DNA from 3 places in the Micromonospora reichwaldensis genome. Region 1 is predicted to be linked to each of the others. Evidence: riboswitches for the same ligand, from Rfam matches in the RefSeq annotation. Region 1 holds a riboswitch; each other region holds the start of a gene.
What was found. A riboswitch is a leader RNA that binds a small molecule or an ion and turns the genes downstream of it on or off. The one in region 1 is predicted to bind cyclic di-AMP.

Region 1 (3,814 bases):
GTGACGTCGACCTGGACGTCGCTGACGCCCGGGATCGCGCCGACCTCGGTGCTGACCGCGGTGGCGCAGTGCCCACAGGTCATGCCCTGCACCTGGTACGTCGTGGTGATCATGGAACTCTCCTCTCGACGCCCCCAGCCTATACCCCCCAGGGGTAATTCGGAGGCGGACCGATGCCTGTGCCATGTACCGGTACCCGGTGGGGGTATCCCGGCCAGAAGCGAACGTACCATACCCCCGAGGGGTACGGTATCCTCGACCCCATGACCACACCGACGCCCACCCCGACCAGGGGTTACACCGCCACCAAGGATCAGCTGCTCGCGCGGCTGCGCCGCGTCGAGGGGCAGGTCCGTGGCATCGAGAAGATGGTCGACGAGGATCGCTACTGCATCGACGTGCTCACCCAGATCTCCGCGATCCAGGCCGCCCTGGACAAGGTCGCGCTGGGGCTGCTCGACGGGCACGCCCGGCACTGCATGCGCGAGGGCGCGGCCGAGGGCCGCGCCGACGAGATGGCCACGGAGATGATGGCCGCCGTCGGCCGCCTGATGAAGCGCGGCTGACCCGCCCCGGCGCCCGGCCCCGCGAGAAACGCGGGCCCCACGGCGACGCCATTCCTCCGACACCACCCGCACGACCTGCGCCCGGATGTCGGGGTGGCTACCATTCGGCCGGTGGCCCTCCGGATTCCGCACCGCCCGCCCCGCGCGCCCCGCCGGGCGGCGGCCCCGCCCACCCGCGACCGGGCGGGGGCCCAGGACCGCGGTACGTGACCGCAGCGCCTCCCGGAAGCGATCCCCGTCCCGGCCACGCGGCGACGGGTGAACCGACCGGCCCCGCCGGCACGTACCCCGCCCTGGATTCGTAGGGAGACACTCGATGGGCGCCGACCACACCCGTCCCGCTCCGTCCGCCCCGCCCGGGGTGCGGCGGATCCTCGTCGCGACGGTGGTGCCCCTCTTCGTCGCCACGCTGATCGCCGCCCTGGTGCTCTGGCCGTGGGACGCGCCCGACCCGGCGACCGGCACCGACGCACCCCGCTACCACGGCACAGTGACCCGGGTGGTGACGGAGCCGTGCCCGCCCGCCCCGGAGGCCCCGGAGGGGAGCCCCGACGCGCCGCAGGGCCCCTGCGGCACGGTCACCGTACGGGTGCAGGACGGCCCCGACGCCGGCCAGCAGGTGGAGACGCCGGTGCCCGCGGGCCCCGGCGCGCCGACCGTCGCCGTGGACGACGAGATCATCCTGGTCGAGCTCACCGACCCCGCCGACCCCACGGCCAGCACCTACAACATCGCCGAGCACCAGCGCGGCAAGCCGCTGGTCTGGCTGGTGGCGCTCTTCGCGGCCGCCATCGTCGCCTTCGGGCGGTGGCGCGGGCTGGCCGCGCTGGGCGGCCTGGCGGCGAGCTTCGCCATCCTGCTGACCTTCGTGCTGCCGGGCATCAGCGCCGGGAACCCGCCCCTGCTGGTCGCGGTCGTCGGCGCCGCTCTGATCATGTTCGTGGTGCTCTACCTGACCCACGGCGTGACGGCGCAGACCTCGGTCGCCGTGCTCGGCACGCTGGGCAGCCTGGTGCTGACCGGTGTCCTCGGCACGATCGCCACCGCCGCGACCCACCTGACCGGGTTCGGCTCCGAGGACGCCACCACGCTGTCGATGTACCAGGCCGACGTCGACCTGCACGGGCTGCTGCTGGCCGGGATCATCATCGGCTCCCTCGGCGTGCTGGACGACGTCACGGTGACCCAGGCCGCCACGGTCACCGAGCTGGCGCACGCCAACCCCGGGCTGTCCCGGACGCAGCTCTACCGGGCGGCGACCCGGGTCGGCCGGGCGCACATCGCCTCGACGGTGAACACCATCGTGCTGGCGTACGCCGGCGCCTCGCTGCCGGTGCTGCTCCTGCTGACCGCCGACTCGCGGGCGGTGACCCAACTTCTCACCAGCGAGTTCCTCGCCCAGGAGATCGTCCGCAGCGCGGTCGCCACCCTGGGCCTGATCGCCGCCGTGCCGCTGACCACCGCGCTGGCGGCCCTGGTGACCACGGCCGGCCGACGCGGCGGGGACGCCACCGACCGCGCCGCGCCCGCGACCGCGCCGACGCCCCGGCCGGCGACCGACCGGTCCGAGGCGCTGGAGGCCCTCAGCGGGCCGCGTGGAGACACGCCGGCCGCCACGCCCGCCGGATGGCCCGACGGGGGCAGAAGTACGGACACCGCATGGTGACGCTCCTCAGCGTGACCGAACAGGACGTCCGGGCTGATAAACGCATCACTGGTCACCGTCCGCCATTACGAAATAACGCATTTAGTCGGCTTAGGGACGTAGATCCCCGGGAGCGTTCTCGGGTAACCTCGCTGCCGGTCACCGCCGAAGGCGCGCAGCGGCGCCTGCGGTGCCGCCGCCCAATCGCCGCGAGGCGAACCGGGGACCCAGGTACGTGGGGTGAATCCGCGCCAGCGGTAGGGGCCACTTCCGCCCCGAACCCGTCAGCTAACCCGGTCGGCGGTCGACGGAAGGGAAAACTGTGACGGCACCCCTACGCCGCTGGTTGACGCCCGTGGTGGCCGTACTCGCCGCCCTGGCGGTCTTCGCCGGACCTCTCCCGGCGGCGGCCGCGCCCACCCCGCCCAAGCCCTCCGGGCACGGGGACGACGAGCCCAAGCTGCTCGACGACCTCATCGAGGCCCGGAACCGGTCCTTCGTGCAGGCCAAGGCGAAGCTGGCGAAATCGAAGAAGCGCCAGCTCGAACTGGCCCTGGAGGTCTCCCGGGCGCAGGCCGAGCTGAACGCGCTGGCCCCCCAGGTCAGCCAGATCGCCGCCCAGTCCTACCGCACCGGGCGGATCGGCGCGGTGTCCATGCTGCTGGACACCGCCAGCCCCGACTCGTTCGTCAAGCGCGCCGCCGCCCTCGACGAGCTCAATCTGGTCAACTCCAAGAAGCTCGCCGAGGTTAACGCGGTCAAGGACCGCGCCGAGCAGGCCAAGCTGGCGCTCGACACCGAGGTCCGCGAACAGCAGAAGCTGACAAACGAGATGGCGCGCGGCAAGCGGGAGGCGGAGAAGGCGCTCGCGCTGGTCGGCGGCAGAGGGCTGACCAGTGGCAAGGTGGTCGCCACCTCGCCGGTGGCGAAGATCGCGCCGGGACGGACGGCCGACGGCGACTGGACCCCGCTGTCAGCCACCGAGGACGACCCCACCACCTCCGGCCGCATCACCGCGCGCACCCTGCACATGTACAAGGAGGTCAAGCGGGCCGGCTTCAACCGGTTCGTCGGCTGTTACCGCCCCGGCGGGCCGTACGAGCACCCGAAGGGCCGGGCCTGCGACTGGTCGCTGCAGAAGAGCGGCTTCTCCCCCTGGCACAACGACGACACCTACATGTACGGCAACAACCTGACCGCGTTCCTGGTCCGCAACGCCGACCGGCTCGGCATCTACTACGTGATCTGGAACAGACAGATCTGGTTCCCGGCGACCGGCTGGAGTTCCTACAGCGGTCCGTCGAACCACACCGACCACGTCCACGTGTCACTGCTCTAGCCGGGACCACACGTACACAGAGGGCCGCCCCGCCGGACGCGGGAGCGGCCCTCTGCCGTCATGCGGGCCCGCCGCGACGACCTGCCGGGCGGGCGGAGTCAGGCGAGCGCGGCGCTGGCCGCCGCCTCCGGCGCGTCGGCCGTGCGGGCGGGCACCTCGGCCACCGTCCGCACCTCGCCGGCGGTCAGCCGGTACGACATGCCGACCACCCCGCAGCGGCCGGCGGCCACCTCCGCGGCGAGGACGGCGGAGCGGCCCAGCATC
Region 2 (3,814 bases), on a different contig from region 1:
TTCCCGCCGGTGCGGTCGCTGGAGTTCTGGATGGGCGTCGCCGCCGCCGAGCTGATGCGGCGTGGCCGGTGGCGTGGGCCGGGCCTGCCGCTGGCCAGCCTGCTCTTCGTGGCGACCTGGGTGGTCGCCGCGCAGTGGGTCCGCGCCGAACTGTGGGCGGCGCTGCTCTCGGTGGCGTACATCCTGGTCATCGCCGCGGCGGCGGACGCGGACGTGCGCGGGCGGCGCTCGCCGTGGCGGTCCCGGCCGATGGTCTGGCTGGGCGAGGTCTCCTTCGCCTTCTATCTGGTGCACGTCCTCGTGATGATCACCGTCCTGCGGCTCACCGGCGACTGGGGCGTCGGCTTCACCGGCTGGTGGGGACCGGCGGTGGTGCTCGGCTTCCTGCTGTTCAACCTGGCCCTGGCCGGCCTGTTGCACCGTCTCGTCGAGACGCCGATGATGCGGCTGCTCACCCCGCGCAGGCCGGCCCGGACGCCGCGGGACGGGGACGGCGCCGGGAAGGACTCCGGCGGCCCCGGGGCGGCGCCGGGGGATCGGGGCAGCGCCGTGCCGCGCCCCCGGGCCGCCGGCCCGCAGGACGACCACCGACCGACGTACGCCGACTCGCGCTGAGCGCCCCGGCGGTCGGAGTGTCCGCCGACGAAATCCCGACCGTTTCGGTGACGCCGGTCACCACGTCGGCGAACCGGTCATCGGGCGCGTCCGGGCCGAATCCCGCCGGGGTTTCGGCGCCGATGTCCGCCACTTGTCCCGTTGTCGCCCGGAGGTGCGCGCAGAAACGGTCGTCCCATTGAGTCACGTCAGTGGCGAAGTGCCCGCAAAAATTGTCTCCCGATCAAGGTTTAGGCAGGTGGGACGGGGTTGGCAGGGCGCGGACCGGCCAGTAATGTCGGCGCGTCCGGTGCGGTACCCGATCGCCAGAGGCGACGCCGCGCCGACCCGCCTAATCGTGAACGACGAACCGGGGACCCAGTGCTCGTTGGGGTGAATCCGTGGGCCGTTGGCCCGTGGTAGGGCGTTCTTCCCGCCCGAATCCGTCAGCTAACCCGGTCGGCGGTGTCGGAAGGAGTTCCATCCTCATGCCACACCCGTACACCCCTCGGTTGTGCCGCCGTCTCCACGGCGCCGCGGTGATCGCGCTCGTCCGCCCGCAGGTCCTGAGCTGACCCACCGGTCACCGTCCGTCGCCCGGCGTCCCGGGCGCATCCCCTGAGTGGCCCACCACCCGCCCGGACGCCCGTCCGCGCGGTCGGTCCGCCCTGCCCTCGGCGCGGACCGACGGCCGCTCACCCCCGAGCCCGTGGAGGAAACCGTGAAGCACCACCTCAAGCGACAGTTGCGTCGCCTCACGTCCGAGCGTCCGTACCAGCTGGCCGCCGCGTCCGCCGCGGCGCTCGTGCTGGCGTCGGGCACGGGCGCGCTGCTGGCCGGAGCCGACGAGGCACCCGCCGCCGCGCAGGCCCCGGTGGCCGCGACCGAACTGCGGGACGACGCGGCGGCCTCGCGCAGCCAGACCCGGGTCGCGCCCGCCCCGTCCCGCGCCGCCCCGGCCGCGTCCAGCGCCGCCCCGTCGGCCAGCGCGTCCAGCGCCGCCCCGGACCCGGACCTGACCCGCAAGCCGGCGCCGCCGAAGCCTCCGGCCGCCAAGAGCCTGGACTACGACTACCAGGCCCAGACCACCTTCTACAACTGTGGTCCGGCGGCCGTCCGGCACGCCCTCAGCGCCGCCGGCATCGCGCGCAGCCAGGACGCCCTCGGCGCCCAGCTGGGCACCGACCAGATGGGCACCGACTCGGCCCAGGACACCACCCGCGTGCTGAACGCGACGGTGAAGGGCGACCCGTACCGGACCCGGATGATCCCCGGTGGCGCCGCCACCCCGGCCCAGATGGACCGGCTCCAGGCCGACGTCGTCGCGGCCATCGCCGACGGGCGGGGCGTCGTGGTCAACGTCGCCGGCAGCGCCACCGACACCGACGGCGGCTGGCACTCCTTCCCCGGCGGCCACTACGTCGCGGTGGTCGGCTACCAGGACGAGGGGCGGCTGGTGAAGATCGCCGACTCGGCGAACCCGGCGACCGCCTCGTACTGGATCAGCACCATCGCCCTGGCGAACTGGGCCGCCACCCGCGGCTACTCCGCCTGAGCGACCCCGTCGGGCGCCGGCTCCCCTACGCGGGGGTCGGCGCCCGATGTCGTGTCCGGGTCACGGCCCTCGCCCCCGGCGTCCGGTGGGTGGCACACTGCGCCCATGGTCGATGAGTCGGGTGACCGGGACGGCCGGCGGGTGCTCCTGCTGCTGCACGGCATGGGCGCGACCGGCGACGTGTGGCTGCCCTGGGCGCCGCTGCTGGAGCGTCGGTGGGCGGGGCGGTGGCTGGCACCGGACCTCGCCGGCCACGGCTGGTCGCCGCCGCTGCCGGAGTACTCGTTCCCGGGGCTGGCCGCGCGGATCGCCGCGGGGCTCGCGGCGGGGGACCGGCTCGTCGTGCTGGGGCACTCCCTCGGCGGGGTGGTCGCGCTGGCGCTGGCCGCCCGCAGCGCCGGGCTGCCCGTCGACGCCGTGGTCGGGCTCGGCATCAAGGCCGTCTGGTCGCCGGCGGAGCTGGCGAAGGCAGGTGAGTTGGCGGCCCGGCCGGTGACCTGGTTCGCCAGCCGGGACGAGGCGGCCCGCCGCTACCTGCGGGTGGCCGGCCTGACCGGGCTCTTCGCCCCGGACCATCCCGTCGTGGAGGCGGGGCTGCGGCAGGTCGACGGCCGCTGGCGGCTGGCGATGGATCCGGCCGCGTTCGGCGTGGGCGCGCCGGACCTGCCCGCCCTGCTGGCGGCGACCGACGTGCCCGTGCTGCTGGCCCGCGGCGAGCACGACCCCATGGTCACCGACGCCCAGCTCACGGAACTGGGGGTGCCGGTCGCCGTCCTGCCCGGCCTCGGGCACAACGCCCACGTCGAGGCCCCCGAGGCGGTCCTGGACCTCGTCGAGCCGTACCGCTGATCCGTCTGCCGTCCCGGGGCCGCGCGGCGGGGGACGTGGCCGACGATCAAGAGCCGGCGGCCGCCGGTGCCTCGGGGCGTGCGGCGGGCACCTCCCCGTGCCCGGTCTCGCCCTGGTCCCGGACGCGTGGTGGTCGGATCGCCGTGATCGCGACGGCGGAACCCGCGGCGAGGAGGGCGAGTGCCAGCCAGGGGAGGGCGGGCAGGTGCCAGCGTTCACCGAGGTCCGTCAGATAGCCGATGACGGTGTTGCCGCCAGCGGCGACGAGTCCCCCTGCGGAGGCGTACACGCCCAGGTAGGTGCCGGTCAGGCCCGGCCGGGCGAAGTCGGCGGCACGGCTCAGCGCGAACGGTTGGGCGACGTTGAGGCCGATCGCCAGGAACGCCGTGGCGAGGGCCACCGGTATCGACGCCGCCAGGACGATCGCGATCGCGGTGTTCCGGCCGCCGGCGGACAGCCAGGTCGCGCTGCCCGCGCCGGCGATGAAGGACACGGCGGAGAGCAGCAGGCCGACGACGATCGCGCCGTGCGAGGACATCCGGCGTGCCAGCGCCTGGGAGACCCGCACCTGTAGCAGCAGTGTCGTCACGGTGGAGATGAGGAAGACCGCTCCGGTCGCGCTGGCCCAACCGGTGACCCGAGCCGCCTCCAGCGGAAGAAGCAGGTAGAACTGGTTGTACAGCGTCAGCATGCCGGCGCAGGCGACGGTGAAGACCATGAACCGGCGGTCGGTGGTGACCTGCCGCCAGCTCGCCCGCAACGGCCCGGCCGGCGCCTGCGGGGACCGCGCCGGAAGCCAGCGCGCCTGGGCGATCG
Region 3 (3,814 bases), on a different contig from region 1:
GGGCCTGCCAGACGCCCTGCCCGCCGGGGTGCAGGTGCAGCTCCGGTGCCTCGCTGGGCTGGTCGACGGTCACCGTCAGCCGGGGCGTGGGCGCGAAGACCATCACGTGCCCGCTCATCCGTCGTGCCCGTTCATGCGCCCATCCTCCGCCGGTCGACACGTGCCGTGACCATCCATCAGCTGACCGTAGTGTGGACGGCGGCCGGACGTCCGGACTCCGGGCGGGATCGGCGCGGCGTTGCCAGGGGGCCCGGCATGCGCGACGATCGGGCGACCACCGACGCTGGGAGACGGCGTGCTCAGGCGAAGTTCCTTCAGCTACACCGTCCAGGCGCGCTGCTCCCTCGCGGAGGCCGCGGCACTGCTCGCCGACCCCACGCGGCAGGAGGACCTGCACCCGCTGATCGTCCGGGTGCGCCGGGTGCCGCCGCGTGCTGGCGCGCGGGCCAGCTACGACATCACCGATCGACTGGCCGCCGGGCCGGTGCGCCTGCCGATCACGTACCGGGCCGACGTCCTCGTCGACGATGCCGACGAGATCGTCACCGTGGCCCGGCAGTGGCCTGCGACCACGGTGCGCAACCACACCCGGCTGCGGGCGGAGCCCGACGGCATGGTCCGCATCGAGGTCGAGATCACCCTCGCCGCGCCCGCGCCGCTCTTCGGCTACGCGTTCCGCCAGGCCCGCGCCGCCCACCTCAAGCTGGCCGCCCGCCTCGCCACGGCCCTCGACACGAGCCCGCCCGGGTCGCCGGCCGACTGACCACCGGACGGGCCGGCAGTGGCCGGAGGCGACGGACGCTGGCGCGCCCCGGTGACCCGCGACGGGCGGGGCACCGGGGCGCGGGCGTCAGTAGACCGACAGGTGCACGTGGTTGGTGTGGTCGCTGGACGGGTCGCCGTTGGCCCCGCTGTACGACTTCCAGCCGCTGCTGGGCAGCCAGATCTGCCTGTACCAGATCACGTAGAGCACGGCGAGCCGGTCGGCGTTGCGCACGAAGTACGCCGACAGGTTGTTGCCGTACGTCCGGTCGCCGCCGGTGGCGTCGCCGCCGAAGCCGCCCTTCTGGGCCGCGAAGTCGCAGGCCCGGCCCTTCGGGTGTTCGCCCGAGCCGCCGGGGCGGTAGCAGGAGACGTAGCGGGTGAAGCCCGCCGCCTTGGCCTGGTTGAGCGCGTGCAGGGTGCGCGGGGTGATGCAGCCGTTGGCGGGGGTCGGGTCGTTGACGCTGCACGACTCGCGCGGCCAGGAGCCGTCGGAGTTGCGCGGGGCGGCCTTCGCCGTCTTGCTGGAGGTGCCGCCCGGCGAGGTGCCCGCCCCCGTGGACTGCTGCCGCTGTTGCTGCTGCTCGCGGTTGGCGACCGTCAGCGCCCGTTCGGCCTGCTCCTTGCGCTTGGCCATCACGGTGACCTGCTTGCGCTGCTCCCGGATCTCGCCGTCCAGGGCGAGCTTGGTGCGGGTGGACTGGTCCCGGGTCTCCTGGAGCTCGCGCAGGGCCCGGTCCTCCTTGGCGGCCACCGCGTCGAGGGCGGCGGCGCGGTCCATGAAGCCGTCCGGCGAGCTGCTGTTGAGCAGGGCGGACGCCACGCTGAGCCGGCCGGTGCGGTAGGCCGCCCCCGCGATCTCGCCAACCTTGGCGGTGTGCGCGGCCAGCTCGACTTCGGTGGTCTTGAGCTGCGCGGCGAGCTGCTGCTGCCGCTTGGCCGACGTGTCCAGGGCGCGCTTGGCGTCGAGGTAGCCCTTGCTGGCGGCCTCCAACTGGGCCCGCAGGGCGGGGGTGCCGCCCTCCTCGTCCTGGCCGGGGGCCGCGGCGAGCAGGCCGGTCCGGGTGGCGGCCGCCGCCGGGGCGGCGGTGACCGGGGCCACCGCGGCGCCGAGGGCGAGCATCGTGGCGATCAGGGCCGCCGTCCGGGCGGCACGTCGTCGTACAGGTGCCATCACTGGCATACACGTGTCCTTCCGTCAGCCGCCGACCGGGTTAGCTGACGGGTTCGGGACGGAAGATCCCTACCGCTGACGCGGATGCACCCCACGAACTTGGTTCCCCGGTTCGCCCCGCCGGGCGATTAGGCGGCGGCCACCGCCGGCACCGGTGGGTGCCGCCTGGCGGAGGCCGAAGCCGAGCCTACCGGTGCCGGTGTGACTGATGCAGCGCAGGTGACGCAGGGTGTACGCCCACTAACAGTCAAATCCGGCATAAGCGCACAATACTCTCCCAGATTTAAGGTTGTCCTCATTACCACTCAACCGACCCGCAGGCCCCGCGCGACGCTCCGGGCTCGATCTGCAACGTGGCGTGCTCGATGTGGAAGTCGTCGTGCAGCGCGGCCCGGGCGGCGCCCAGCACCGCGCCGACCTCCGCGCCGGGTGCCATGGTCAGGTGGGCCGAGGCCACCTCCATCCCGGAGGTCAGCGTCCAGACGTGCAGGTCGTGCACCTCGGCGACGCCGGGCACGGCGGCCAGCCGGTCGTGCACCGCGGTCACCTGGAGGTGCTCCGGCGCGGCCTGCACCAGGATGCGCAAGGCGGCCCGCCCGAGCCGCCAGGTGCGCGGCAGGATGAACACCCCGATCGCGACCGCCACCAGCGGGTCCGCCCACCACCAGCCGGTGGTGGCGATCAGCAGCGCGGCCCCGATCACGCCGAGTGACCCCAGCAGGTCGCCGAGCACCTCCAGGTACGCGCCGTGGACGTTGATGCTCTCCTTCGCCCCGGAGCGCAGCAGCGCGAAGGCGCCGATGTTGGCGAGCAGGCCGAGCGCGGCGACCACCAGCATCGGGCCGGCCAGCACCTCCGGCGGGTCGCCGAAGCGGCGCACCGCCTCGATCACGACGTAGACCGCGACGCCGGAGAGCAGGACGGCGTTGGCCAGTGCGGCCAGCACCTCCAGCCGGTAGAGGCCGAAGGTGCGCTGCGGGTCGGCGCCCGCCCGCCGGGTCGCGGCGATCGCCGCGAGCGCCATGCCGATGCCGAGCACGTCGGTGAACATGTGCCCGGCGTCGCTCAGCAGGGCCAGCGAGCCCGTGCGGAAGGCGGCCACCGCCTCCACCACCATGAGGCCGGCGAGCAGCCCGAACGCCGCCCAGAGCCGGCCCCGGTGGCGGTGCGCGGCATTCGCCACCGACCCGTGATGGTGGTCATGACCTGCGCCCACGCGCCCACCCTCCGTCAGGCGTCCGGATTCGCGTTCAATCTATGTTCACATCGCTATGTATGCAAGTAACGGCGGCTCAGCCGATCGGGTCGACGGTGGTCAGCCGCTGGGTGGCCCGGGACAGCGCCACGTACAGCGTCCGCACCCCCGACCCCGGGTCGGCCCGGATCTCGCCCGGGGCGACGAGGACGACCCCGTCGTACTCCATGCCCTTGGCCTCCAGGCTGGTCACCACCTGCAAACGTGGCGCGCCGAGCCCGCCCAGCCAGCCCGCCACCTCGTCGCGGCGCGGCACCGGCGTGATCACCCCGACGGTGCCCTCGACGTCGGCGAGCAGCGCGCCGGCCGCCGCCACCACCGCGGCCTCCAGCTCCGCCGGCGGCACCGACAGCGCGACCGGGTCGACGCCGGTGGAGCGCACCGCCCGGGGCAGCGGCAGGTCCGGGTGCAGCCGGCGGATCTCGGCCGCCGCCACCGCGAAGATCTCCGCCGAGTTGCGGTAGTTCGTGGTGAGGGTGAAGTGGTGCCGCTTGCGCCGGCCCAACGCCTGGTCCCGGGCCCGGGTCAGCTCCTCGGGATCCCCCGTCCACGCCGTCTGCGCCGGATCGCCCACCACCGTCCACGAGGCCAGCCGGCCCCGCCGGCCGATCATGCGCCACTGC

Region 2: it holds a riboswitch for cyclic di-AMP, as region 1 does, so the genes downstream of both, RM555_RS17765 (C39 family peptidase) here and RM555_RS04410 (coiled-coil domain-containing protein) in region 1, are expected to answer to the same signal.
Region 3: it holds a riboswitch for cyclic di-AMP, as region 1 does, so the genes downstream of both, RM555_RS12590 (coiled-coil domain-containing protein) here and RM555_RS04410 (coiled-coil domain-containing protein) in region 1, are expected to answer to the same signal.

What each region holds. Positions count from the first base shown of each region.
Region 1 is NZ_JAVRFL010000004.1:136,075-139,888, reverse strand. Features, by position in the region: gene RM555_RS04425 (heavy-metal-associated domain-containing protein) at 1-113, opposite strand, end outside; gene RM555_RS04420 (metal-sensitive transcriptional regulator) at 264-566, shown strand; gene RM555_RS04415 (YibE/F family protein) at 883-2,232, shown strand; cyclic di-AMP (ydaO/yuaA leader) riboswitch at 2,399-2,530, shown strand; gene RM555_RS04410 (coiled-coil domain-containing protein) at 2,534-3,550, shown strand; gene RM555_RS04405 (carbonic anhydrase) at 3,649-3,814, opposite strand, start outside.
Region 2 is NZ_JAVRFL010000020.1:7,645-11,458, forward strand. Features, by position in the region: gene RM555_RS17760 (acyltransferase family protein) at 1-615, shown strand, start outside; cyclic di-AMP (ydaO/yuaA leader) riboswitch at 934-1,074, shown strand; gene RM555_RS17765 (C39 family peptidase) at 1,304-2,149, shown strand; gene RM555_RS17770 (alpha/beta fold hydrolase) at 2,255-2,998, shown strand; gene RM555_RS17775 (MFS transporter) at 3,045-3,814, opposite strand, start outside.
Region 3 is NZ_JAVRFL010000012.1:117,963-121,776, forward strand. Features, by position in the region: gene RM555_RS12580 (1-phosphofructokinase family hexose kinase) at 1-118, opposite strand, end outside; gene RM555_RS12585 (SRPBCC family protein) at 296-763, shown strand; gene RM555_RS12590 (coiled-coil domain-containing protein) at 851-1,936, opposite strand; cyclic di-AMP (ydaO/yuaA leader) riboswitch at 1,950-2,081, opposite strand; gene RM555_RS12595 (cation diffusion facilitator family transporter) at 2,235-3,152, opposite strand; gene RM555_RS12600 (HelD family protein) at 3,229-3,814, opposite strand, start outside.